Regions from separate parts of the Neobacillus sp. PVCKKU3 genome, predicted to be linked through region 1. Evidence: riboswitches for the same ligand, from Rfam matches in the RefSeq annotation. Region 1 holds a riboswitch; each other region holds the start of a gene.
What was found. A riboswitch is a leader RNA that binds a small molecule or an ion and turns the genes downstream of it on or off. The one in region 1 is predicted to bind cyclic di-GMP.
Positions count from the first base shown of each region.

Region 2: another riboswitch for cyclic di-GMP. It lies ahead of flgB (flagellar basal body rod protein FlgB); the one in region 1 lies ahead of ACNQGS_RS09505 (anti-repressor SinI family protein).
Region 3: another riboswitch for cyclic di-GMP. It lies ahead of ACNQGS_RS03680 (PxKF domain-containing protein); the one in region 1 lies ahead of ACNQGS_RS09505 (anti-repressor SinI family protein).

Region 1 is NZ_JBLVQN010000011.1:7,660-11,857, forward strand. It holds gene ACNQGS_RS09485 (YtxH domain-containing protein) at 1-60, opposite strand, end outside; gene ACNQGS_RS09490 (DUF1128 domain-containing protein) at 239-463, shown strand; gene map (type I methionyl aminopeptidase) at 498-1,247, opposite strand; gene ACNQGS_RS09500 (helix-turn-helix domain-containing protein) at 1,517-1,840, shown strand; gene ACNQGS_RS09505 (anti-repressor SinI family protein) at 1,873-2,049, opposite strand; cyclic di-GMP riboswitch class I at 2,082-2,174, opposite strand; gene ACNQGS_RS09510 (hypothetical protein) at 2,564-2,689, shown strand; gene ACNQGS_RS09515 (DnaJ family domain-containing protein) at 2,730-3,104, opposite strand; gene ACNQGS_RS09520 (hypothetical protein) at 3,228-3,437, shown strand; gene hutH (histidine ammonia-lyase) at 3,473-4,198, opposite strand, start outside.
Region 2 is NZ_JBLVQN010000015.1:94,733-98,930, reverse strand. It holds gene fliF (flagellar basal-body MS-ring/collar protein FliF) at 1-1,401, opposite strand, end outside; gene fliE (flagellar hook-basal body complex protein FliE) at 1,540-1,839, opposite strand; gene flgC (flagellar basal body rod protein FlgC) at 1,853-2,299, opposite strand; gene flgB (flagellar basal body rod protein FlgB) at 2,310-2,699, opposite strand; cyclic di-GMP riboswitch class I at 2,802-2,889, opposite strand; gene fliS (flagellar export chaperone FliS) at 3,008-3,385, opposite strand; gene fliT (flagellar protein FliT) at 3,403-3,756, opposite strand; gene fliD (flagellar filament capping protein FliD) at 3,760-4,198, opposite strand, start outside.
Region 3 is NZ_JBLVQN010000003.1:158,764-162,961, forward strand. It holds gene ACNQGS_RS03675 (DUF4023 domain-containing protein) at 5-139, shown strand; gene ACNQGS_RS03680 (PxKF domain-containing protein) at 331-2,343, opposite strand; cyclic di-GMP riboswitch class II at 2,368-2,452, opposite strand; gene ACNQGS_RS03685 (ImmA/IrrE family metallo-endopeptidase) at 2,995-3,930, shown strand; gene ACNQGS_RS03690 (helix-turn-helix domain-containing protein) at 3,947-4,198, shown strand, end outside.

The sequences.
Region 1 (4,198 bases):
AATCGCTCCGCCAGCAATGGCTCCAATCAGCATTCCCTGCCAAAATTTATTTTTTGTCATCTTAACCTCTCCTTGCTTAATCATAAAAATGAATGAAAATTATTCCAATGAATTTTCCTATCATTTATTTTGCTTTATCTAGAAAGGGTATGCAAGTCTGGCCCTAATTTTTCTGTGTTGACATCATTCAGTGAACATGAAAAGATGGACATATGAATTTCCGAAAGGGTGACCGAAAATGGATTTATCGTTGAAGTCGGTAGAAAATGTTGAATATATGATTGAGCAAATTAAAGAGAAGTTAAAGGTTTTGAATCTAGGCGCAATTAAACCTTCCCATTTTGATGAGGAAATGTATGAAGAGTTGAAAGAGATTTATGAAATGGTAATGAAAAAGAATTCCTTCAGCCCTAATGAAATGCAGGCTCTAGTTGAAGAATTGGGAAACTTGCGTAAAAAATAAAAACAGACCTCGTATGAGATCTGTTTTTTATTTTTTAATCTTGATCAGTTAAAATGATCACGCCATCTCTGGTGACGGCGATTGTGTGCTCATATTGGGCGGAATAGGTGCTATCAACGGTCCTTGCTGTCCATCCGTTTGAATCCATTTTGGTGAATAATAATCCGATATTAACCATTGGCTCAATCGTAAAGACCATTCCTTCTTTAATTCTTGGGCCTTTACCTGGCAAACCGTAATGCGGTACATCCGGCTTTTCATGAATCACTGCTCCAATCCCATGTCCGATAAAGTCGCGGACAACCGAGAGTCCTTCACTTTCCACATAAGTCTGAATGGCATGACCGATATCGCCAATCCGGTTGCCTGGAACCGCTTGTTCAATTCCCTTGTACAAGGCTTCCTTTGTGACTTTTAATAAATGCTTAGTCTCTTCGGAAACCTCGCCAACTGCGTATGACCATGCTGAATCAGCCAAGGCTCCGTTGTAATTAACAACCATATCGATTGTGACAATATCCCCTTCCTGCAGTGGTTCTTTTCTTGGGAAGCCATGGCAGATTTCATCGTTAATACTTGCGCATGTTGCGTATTCGTAGCCCTTATAACCTTTTTGTTCCGGAGTGGCATTATGCTTTTTTAAAAATCCCTCTACAAACTGATCAATTTCCCAAGTGGTAATCCCTGGCTTAATCATTTTGGCAATTTCTTTGTGACAGGCAGCGAGGATTTCCCCTGCCTTTTTCATTGCTTCGATTTCTCGTTGTGACTTTAAGACAATCATGTAATGTTCCCCTGCCTTTTTGAATAAATTTTTTGTCTGGAGACTTATTTGTGGGAATCCTGGTATATAAAAACGATTACTTTATGACATTTTTGGCAACACTTTAATATTAACGCTAACGGACTTATTTTTCAAAACTACTTTCTCAATATAAAAATTAATTATGCAAATTTCGATAATTTGCCATATTCCTTTGTTCTTAATATGGTACTCTCAAATTCTTTTTGATAGAATGATGTTATAAATTATTTTTAGGTGTGTGAGAATCCATGATAGGTGACCGCGTAAAGAAATTCCGCCAAGAGAAGAAGATGTCACTTTCTGAATTAGCAGAGCAGGCAGGAGTTGCAAAATCCTATTTAAGCTCGCTTGAGAGAAACCTTCAAAAAAATCCGTCCATACAGTTTCTTGAAAAGATTGCCGGAGTATTAAACATTCCAGTTGAGCATTTAATACATGAGCAGATTGACAAGACGGAATTGGACAACGATTGGATGAATTTGGTAAAAGAAGCCATGACCTCCGGTGTTTCAAAAGATCAATTCCGCGAGTTCTTGGAATTTAATAAATGGCGGAACAATCAAAATAACTAATATGAGCAAAAATAAAGCACCCTACAGAATGATTAATTCTTGTAGGATGCTTTTTGCTTTTGATATGTATGAAACTGTTCAGATTTGTTGTTACCGCTAAGGAAATTTCGTATTTCTTCTACCGACAATCCAATTTTCTTAGCTTCCATAATTAGTGTCAGCCATTCTCTGTCAATCTTTTCCATTTGCTGCTCTATTTCCATTTTCATTTTAACATCCTCCTAAAATACATAACCGTATTTCAGGTAGCCCGGCCATCATAGCTTCTCTCTATTTCCACCGTAGATCCTCGGCTTTGCGTCCCTGACTTTCACCAGGTTTGCCTTTTCTGAAATTTCCTATTTTTTATTAGTCCTTAAATTATAGGTCTAAATTCACATTATTATTTAGTAAGTTCATTATATCTAGTCCTTTTTTAACATAGTGTTAGTTTTTGTCAGCGTTTTTCATATTCTGAACTTCCTTGTTAGACAAATTTAGTCAAGTTTCCACAACTTTTCCTTCAATTTCCATTCCTTAAAAACGGAATATAAAAATAACAGAGCATTTGAAGTCGAATATTCTCCTAATTTGTGGGAAGAAAATTTTTCCTTCTTTATTTTTTCCCTGATTTTATGACGAAAACATTTGTCTAATTTGTGACGATTAGCATATAATATTAACAATGTAATAATACACAGAATATTGTTAATATTCAAAATAAAAAAATAGAGGTGATAGGCATTGACCATTGTTCATGTGTTAAACTTTTCAATCCCCATTGCTTTTATGGTATTTGCAGGTTATTTCTTAGACCGCATGTGCAAGCCTGCTAAATTAGAAGAAAAAGCTGGTGAAGAGGAATTGTAAAAATTCTCTCCTCGCCAGCTTTTTTTTTGCTAATCAGAATTTATTTAAACCGTTTTTCTACCTTTTGTTCGTAATTTTTGAAAATGGACGAATTTGTTTTCGCCCCGCGTTTTGACATCAATTGATTAAAGCGAAGTAGCTTTTCATTTAACCTTTTTTGCAAATCTTCTTTCTCACCGCTGTCGTCACATTTTTTGATGAGATCCTCGATGGTCATCATCTCTTTGCGTAAATGGTTTTCCTCTTCTGAAAAGCCTGCATTTTTCATGATTTTGTAAGCCATGCGCAGTTCTTCTGGAATACCTGATAAATCTTCAAGCTTCAGGGGTTTTCCATATCCAGGAAGATTATCAAATTCCCCATCATTGTATGCTTTTTTAATCCGATCTTCTGAGACAATATGAAACATATCCATGTTATTGCCCTCCTTTTTAGCATACTCACTATATTTATTATAACAAAGGTCCATTTTGGTTGAAAAATAAATCGGTAATGATTTCAGCTTTATTGGGGCATGCTACAAGCGATAACGAAAGGAGTGTTAGACTTGGCACGTGGAGAACATTTTAATCATAAAAACAAAAACCATCCGGGTGAATTCCCCAAGAACACCATGACCGAGAGTCATGCTGAGCAGGCAATTGGGGATGAAGAATTTATTGTCACCCAGGAGGCCTTTAAAAATAGAATTGAGGAAGAGGACACGCGGCAGGATACCGCCCGCCTGCTTCCTGAGCAGACAGAGTAAAAGGCGTGAAGAGTTTTCACGCCTTTTTACTCTGTTTATTTTTCGAAGCTTAATTTCTTCATAAACTGAGAAAACTCCACAGTTTTCAGCCATTCTGCCAGTCTTTCGATATCCTTCGAGAAGATGCGGTCCTGCTTAATGGATGCCACCTGCTCCCGGCCTTTTTCATAGAAGTTCTTCGTATGGGTCGCCATTTTCTCTATACCGCGATATTCGACGGCCTGCATGGCGCAAATCATCTCAATCGCAAGGACCCTGCGAGTGTTTTGGATGATTTGATGGGCATGCCTTGATGCTATCGTCCCCATGCTGACATGATCCTCTTGGTTTGCCGATGATGGAATGGAATCCACACTTGCTGGATGTGCCAAAGTTTTATTTTCTGAAACAAGTGCAGCCGCTGCATACTGCATAATCATTGCCCCTGATTGCAGGCCTGGCTGCGGGCTTAAAAACGGCGGCAGATCGCTTAATTGTGGATTAACTAACCGTTCCACACGACGTTCCGAAATATTAGCAAGCTCTGCTACTGCGATTTTCATAAAGTCCATTGCAAATGCAATTGGCTGCCCGTGGAAGTTTCCCCCGGAGATGACCTTTTCCCCATCATCAAAAATTAGTGGATTGTCAGTCGCCGCGTTCATTTCAATTTCCAGCTTTTCTTTTACATAATCAAGCGCCTGCCAGGAAGCACCTTGAACCTGCGGGATACAGCGAAGCGAGTAAGCATCCTGAACCCTCAGTTCTCCCTGCATCGTTGT
Region 2 (4,198 bases), on a different contig from region 1:
ACCGACTAAAAGGAGACCTAATGCTGCTGCTCCAATCCAGATATAATTCATATAAGTTTCCTTTTGACTTAAATCCGTCTTGGCAGGCGTCAAAACCTTTTTACCGGCAAATTCTCTTGGGAATACGGTGATGCGGTTGTTGATATCGGCATCCGTTAGCCCCTTATTGTCCTTAATCGCTGTCCGTACTACGTTGGCAATAATATTTCGGATATTATCCTGCGTATCCGCTGTTAAGGATGACGCATTTTTCGGATTCGGCGGTTCCACTCCGACGTTAATGGTCAAATCGTCAATCGTATACGGGCTTTCTACCATTTCCTTTGTAATCCGGTTGAATTCATAGTTGACGCGATTAACTTTTTCCTGGTAGTCATTTTTTCCGCCGCTGCCTTCAGCCGCATAGGCAGGCACATCGCCTTCACCGGTGCCGTCCACTCCGCTTGGAACGGCTCCCGATCCGCTGTAGGATTTCGTGACCTCTTCAACACTAACAGCCATTCCTTTATCGGAATCCGGAAGCGGTTCGACTAAATTCTGCTGCGTCCTCACCTGGTCGAAATTCAGCTTCACAAAGGTCTGGACCAGCACCTTATCCTGTCCGAGCATCGTGCCGAGCATCTGCTGGATGCTGCGCTGAATGTCCGCCTCTACCTTTTGCTTGATCTCTCGTTGGCTTTCATAGCTGTCTACCCCGGCAAAGGCATTATCGCCCGACTGCGGCAAAGACAGAAGCTGGCCATTTTCATCAGTGATGACGATGTTTTCTTCTGGCAGATTAGGAATACTCTTCGATGCTAGATGGTAAAGAGCTTTAATCTGTTGTTTTTCCAATTCGTAACCAGGCTCGAGATCAACAATAATCGATGCGCTCGCTTTCCCTTCCTCCTCCGGCCGAATAAACACGCTGTCCTTCGGAAGAGTAATCATGACCTCCGCATTTTTGACGCCGTTGATTTTCGTCATTAAATTGGCCAGCTGCCCTTGAATGACTTCCCTCTCGATGGCATCAAGCTCGCGGTCGGTTACGCCAAATTTCAAATCCTTTGTCTGCTCCGAAAAACTAATCGGACCGTTCTTTGGATACCCTTCTGCCGCCAGGTTGACGATCAGGTCTGCTGCCTGCTCTTTCGGAACGAGGATTTGTGTGCCATTATTGGACACTTCTATGTCCGTAACCCCCTGCTTTTCCAAGACGGCCTTAATCTCGCCAATTTCCTTTTGACTCAAGCTATTGGCATACAAAGGCACGAGGCTGGGCTTGGAAAAATAAAAAATACCAACGCTGAGAAGGGCCACTACTAAAATAAACGTACCAATATACAATGTTTTATTTTTCTTGCTCGCGTTTTTCCAAAACTGCGAGAGTTTTTCCTTGAAATCATTAAATTTCTGATTCATAAGCCCTCCGCTATGCTAGCCAAAAATCGGCTGCACCTTTAAAACCTGCATTCTTTACATGACTTCCTGATAAGGTGATGCACAAGAACCGTCCCTATGCCTCAGTGAAAAATGATGCACAAGAACCGTCCCCATGCCTCAAACTTGCATTCTCATGATTTCTTGGTAGGCTTCGACTACTTTGTCCCTTACTTGGGTTGTCAGCTGCAGGGCGATTTGTGCTTTTTGTGCAGCTATGGTGACGTCATGGATATTTTTTATTTCACCTGTGGCTATTTTTTCGGACATGTTTTCCGATTGGACAATTGTTTCATTTGCTTTCTGTAAGGCCTCGCTTAACGAGTTCGAAAAAGAGGTGCCTGACACGGAAGCGGGCTGTGCATTTTGAGTTTTTCCCACGATCGATGCTTGCGCCGGAAACAGCTGATCAATTCTCATTCTTTAACACTCCTTATCTGCCAATATCTAAGGCTTTCAGCGACATATTTTTTCCAACATTAAAGGCTGTGATGTTCGCTTCATAGGTACGGGAGGCTGTCATCAGATCGACCATTTCTTTTGTAATGTCCACGTTTGGCATCATCACGTAGCCTTCATTATTGGCATCGGGATGGGTCGGGTCATAAACCGGCCGAAACGGAGTCTTGTCTTCTACGATTCTTGTAACCTTGACCCCATTTGAATTCATTTCATTTTGCAAGAATTGGCTGAATGGGGTCCCTCCCGTCCCATTCGCTTGCACCTCGACCATCTTCCGCCGGTAAGGCATCCAGACCCCATCCACCAATTGGCCCCGGGTGGTCGTAGCATTGGCGATGTTGGAGGAGATTGTATCCATTTTTAAGCGCTGGGCAGTTAGGGCTGAAGAACTAATATTTAAGGGTTGGAACATCGACATTATGAATCACCTACCTGCTCTTAATTGCTGTTTTGAGTAAATTGAATTCTTCGCTTATCTGGTATGATAATGTTTGGTACCAAATCGAGTTTTTGGTCAACTCCGTCATCTCACTATCCATATCCACCCCATTGCCGCTATTTTGCATGATAGTAGGTTCCTGGGTCACCAAAGGCTTGCTTGAAGCAGCTATGCCGATTGGGATATGCTTGGCATTGGTTCTCTTCCCGTCAAAGCCAGCACCGGAAAGTTCTTGTTTTAAAATGTCTTCAAAAATAACCTTTTGGGGTTTATAGTTTGGGGTGTTCACATTGGCGATATTATTGGAAATGGCATTATGTCTTAACACAGAGGCATCTAAAGCACGTTGGACGAGATTAATATTTTGAAGCATCGACATGGATCAGCTCTCCTATCAAATATTCAGAATACTCAAATTTTAGTTTTTGGGACATAAAAAAGACCATTCCGAAGAATAGTCTAATAGGGTAAACTATGACTCTTCGGCAACTGGCTGGCGTAATCCCTTCGGATCCTTAGCCCCTATAGCTTTGCGTCGCTGGGTTTCCCCAGGTTTGCTATTATCGGATTGTATTTGTCGATTTTTGGAAATTATATTGTCGAATTTTTCCTACAAAAATAATAATACAATGGTTTTAGTAATCTGACAACAAAATTAATTAAAAAGGCCTACTTAACTTAAATTAGTTAAGCAGGCCGTACTATTTTCAGTGCTTCTTTCCAGGTATCCTGCAGTTCTGTTAACATTTTTTCCACTTCAACTAACAGTTGCTCTTCCTTTTTGATATTCGCCTCTATTAACTTTTCCTTCATGTAATCATAAAGTACTATGAAAGATTTTGAGATTTCGATATCCATATTCAGGGTAACCATTAATTCAGTGACAATTTTTTGAGCCCGCTGGATACGGTCATTAGCCCTTTGCCAGTCTTTTTTCTCCATTGCCATTCTGGCCTGAAGGATAAATTTAATCGCCCCGGTATATAACAAAAGGGGCAGCTCTTCTTTTTTCGCATATAGTACTTGATTATTTTCGTAGGATTGATAGGCATTATTCAGAGCCATCATCTCACACCTTTCCCTTATTTTCGCTTGTCGTAAAAAATTCCGCTTACCGCTGCCGCAGTTGGTTCCCCGTACTGCTGTTTGATTGTTTTCTCTTTTTGTAGAGAACCAATCGCCGCAAGAATCTTTTGCTTGGCCCTAGTTAATTTTTCCTGAAGCTTTCGTTCTAACGGGTGAATGCGCCGGAGCTCTTCCTTGATGGCTTCGCTCATGAGGATGGCGCCGTTACGTTGATCTAGCTCGTTTACTTTCTCAATGCACTGGTCTCGTTCTTGGAGCAGCTGTTCTATAAGTTCTACTTCATTCGTTTCTAGTAGATTGCTTGTCAGCTGATAGTAATCTTTTAAAAACTGCTCTTTTTGTTTCTCCATCGATTACATTCCACCACCCATTTGCTGCATCAGCCAGCTGCTTTGCGTATTCGATTTCTGGATGGCCTGCTCCATCGCCGTGAACTGCTTCCAGTAATAGCTTTCCTTTGTCTGCAGGCGTTTCTCCCAGGAATCAATTTGTTCATCCAGCCTCTTTAACGCTTTGGAAAGATAAGTGTCACTCGAATACCCAGCCGTTTTCGTAATATCCTTCATCGTTTCGTTGAGCTGGTCGTACAATCGCCAGGCGATACCGCTGTTTTGAAACTCATCGGCATTGTTAACTGTGTTGTTGGAGGAAGCCCCCATATCGTATTTTTTTGAAAAAAGCTGAGCGACTTGGTCTAGATTATTTTCCAGTGCAGCTTTTAATTTTATTTCATCGATGACGAGCTTGCCATTATCCCGGTAGTTAGTACTTGAGGTGATGCCGATTTCCGCC
Region 3 (4,198 bases), on a different contig from region 1:
AATGATGGATAAAAACCTTGAAGGCAGCACCCATGAATTTGTCGAAAAGCTACATGAAAATCAGGCAAAGGATTTAAAAAACAGACAGAATCAGGGCAGTGATACGCCTAGTAAGAAATTGCCGAATAAGACACATTAAAGGCAGTAAGGAGGAACTTTAACTTAAAACCCTCCTTACTGCCCACTAAAATAATTATTTTCCCAATTTTCTAATTATAAATCATAAGTATCATATCATAGCGTTACCTATCGATAGGCGCTAGTATTTCTTACATTATCTATAGAGCATATTAATAGCCGAGGACTACTAATTTCCTCGGCCACCTTTATTTATTTTAAACTAAAATACACTTTTTTAACATCAGATCCATCATGGAGATTAATAGAGACATAGTAAGAACCATTTGATAAGCCCTTAGTACTTAAGTTGTAGATATACTGATTTGATGTTGGGTCATATCTAAACGCATCTCCTGTATTAGGTGTACTGTTGACACCTACCGATAATTCAGTACCTAAAGCTACATCGGTTATTTTTGTAAACGAAATGGTTGCATTTGCAGTTGAGACAAATGCTCCTTGAGAATCGGTCAATTGGAATTTAACAGGGATAGTGCTGCCTGCCTTGAACACGCTTGAACCATTGATAATTGGTTGAAGAACCCCACCAAAATTGTAGGCAACGTTATATATGATTGTCTTATTGAATATATTTCCAGCCCTGTCTGTTGCTGTTAACTCAACAGTGTGTAAACCAGCTGTTGCCGTATTTAGTGTACCGCTTCCTTCAGTTGCAAGACCAGATAATGCATCTGATGCAGACCATGTAGCAAGTTGGTTAAGCGTAAAAGTACCAATGTTTGATACAACTCCATCGTTTTCAAGAGTAAGGCCGCCAATAGTAATGACAGGTTTTGTTTTATCAATTTTTAAACCAAATACAGTTACTTGAGCACTAGTATTCCCTGCCTTATCTGTTGCAGTACCAGTAGCAGATTTGTTTAAACCTTCTTCACTAAGGGTAACAGGTTGTGTGAAACTTGCTACACCAGATAAGTTATCATTTGCAGCAAATGTAACAACTACGTCATCATTATACCAACCGTTTGAGTTAGCTTTCCTATCAGGGCTACCTGAAATTGTTGGAGCAGTTTTATCAATATTAATACCAGAAACCGTTGCTGATTCACTATTGCCAGCCTTATCAGTCGCAGTACCAGTGACAGATTGGCCTGCGCCTTCACCAAGAGTTTTATTGCCGGTTACACTTGCTAAACCAGATAATGCATCGTCTGCTGTAAAGCTTACTGTAACATCTCCATTATACCAACCAGATGAATTTGCTGCTCTGTCAGGGCTACCTGATATTGTAGGTTTTGTTTTATCAATATTGATACCAGAAACCGTTGCTGATTCACTATTGCCAGCCTTATCAGTCGCAGTACCAGTAACAGATTGGCCTGCACCTTCACCAAGAGTTTTATTGTCTGTTACACTTGCTAAACCAGATAATGCATCTTGAGCATCAAAACTAACTGTTACATCCTGATTATACCAACCATCAGAATTAGCCACTTTGTCAGTGCTTCCTGAAATCATAGGTTTTGTTTTATCAAAATTTATTGTAATTGGTGCAGAAGTACCTATATTTCCAGCTATATCACTAGCTGTACCAGTGATAGTATGAGTTCCGTCTTCAGAAACTATAACAGGTGCAGATACTGAGCCTGGTAAAAGACCAGATCCACCTTCTTCATCTACAGCGGAGAAATTAACTGTTACATTTTGGTTATACCAGCCATTAGTGTTTGCAGCTCTATCAGGAGTAGCAGTGACTACTGGAGCAGTTGTATCTAGTACTTGTTTCTTGGTTACAACAAATTTAATGGTGTCACCAAATTTATTTTCTAGGCTTGCTCCTTGTTGATTGTTATTAGTGATGACAACATTAGTACTATTAAAGGTAAATGAATATGTTCCTGGTTGTAAGGTAGGATCAACTTGAATAGTTGCAGGAACATTTTTAGAACTATCTTTGCCAGCTAGGTTTACTGTAACTAAATTGCTAGTAGTAATACTCCCATTTGCAGCAATTGTAAAGTTTGTAGGTAATTTAACGTCTGCATTAGTCATATTACCATCCGAACTTACAATAAGATTAAAAGATTGGGTTGCTCCTTGCTCAACAGATACATTAGTGGATGATGCAACTAATTCAGAGGTAGTAATCTCAAGTTCACCTGCCAAAGCAAAACCTGTTGGGACAAGACCTGAAATTGCCAACGCAGTAACTGCGCTTAGGGCTTTTTTGCTTAATACATTTATAAAGCTAATTTTCTCCATAACTTTTCTCTCCTCTTAAATAATGATTAAGAGGGCCGGTTACACTACTAACTCCATATAACCTAAGTGTCCAGATTGCCGGTTATATATCATCGCTTCCCAAAAAATTAAAAGTATCACCTGAAGTTATAATTTCCATAGCTCACCCTCTTCCCATTAACCCCCTATATCGATATCACCTTCATAGGGTTCGTTCAGTATATAGAACTAAATATCTATGAAAATATTATAATTTAAACTATAGTTTATAGGTATTTTTTCCCTTCGACATTACCCAACTGATTTTCGACAAAATCAGCAAAACTAAGTAAGTTTGATTAAAAGTAAATAACTTCAACAATAGTGGAATATATATTTTTATAAATAATTTGTGAGAAAACCGCACAAACGGTTTATTAATATGCTGGATACAGAAAAAAAGTGCACTAACCTTAGTTAGTGCGTTTAAAAGATAGGAGGAAAATAAAGTTAGAATTTTACACCCTTCTATATTAAGAATATATTAAACGATAGTGGAATTGAATGTTTTTCGAATGACAAGATCCGTCAAAATTTTATTCCTTTGTAGAAAAATAATTATTTAAATTGTAAATTTTCTCAAGTAACATAATAAAAAACGGAATAAAATTACGGCTTAATAGGAGAATCGTCATGAAACATTTCGGGCGGCATCATATCTATTTGTTCTTCATGATTCCTTCCATAGTTTTGACAGATTTATTTATTGTTTTCCCCGAAGAGCTGGAATGGAATATTGTTTTCTTTCTTTGCATTATGGTCCTGTTTGACCAAATTAATCTGAAGGTTTTTTCCGGTTTCGACTATTCCTTTTTTCATGTCATATTATCATTAATCATATTTGACCGTTTCTCCATTGTTTACGGTTTCATTTATTTGCTTGTTGATTGTTTCGTTGCTAGCTTCATTCAAAAAAGAGGCAGCATTCAATCCAGGATATCCTTGCTCACCATGTATATTATCACTATCATTATCTGCAACGAGATTTATAATGTTTATAGTGACAAGACTTATTTTGCTCGGTATCTAACTTTACTGCTTATGTTGACTCTAAGCATAGTTTTGAAATATGTCTATGTGTATTTAGAGACTGGGACAGCATCTAGTAAGCTATTTTTGGACCGGTTTGGACCTATGATGTTTGAAGTAGCTGTTATATTCCCTATACTATCTTTCTTCAATCAGCTTGAGGTTAATCTGGTACTTATTCTGTTTCTAACCTACTATACGATCATTGGATACCTGCATAAGCAGTTTATTTCGATTAATCAATCCCAGATCAATTTATTAACGAAGAAGATAATGAGAAAATATGACATCCCTATTGTTTTTATGGATTTGAAAGATATAAAGGGTGTTTATTATCCTAAGAAAAAAATAATTATCATCGACGAAAAAATGGATTACCCTGAGCAATTACAAACTATTTTTCACGAGCTGCTTCATTATCAAATACAAAGGTATTTTAAAATTCCAAGAAAATCAGAGGAACTTATTATCACATTATTTGAAGCCGCAGTTAGCTGGTACTATATCATAACGATTAAATACAGCTCGGAAATAGAGTAGGGGAAGGGGGTATATTATGGCCACTCCATTGGGGCATGAGTTAAGAAGATTAAGGTTAGAAAGAAATTTACGACTTGAAGAAGTTGCAAAGGGGACTGGAATCACCCTTCAATATTTAAGCATGCTTGAAAAAGGGGATCGTAAGTCTGTTTCGTTTGAGATCATGGCGGATATTTCAAGATTTTACGGAGTGCCGTTAGACTATTTTGCCGCTTTCCTAAAAGAGGCGGAATCCAAGCAGCTCTCGGACGTAGAAATCATGCTTTGG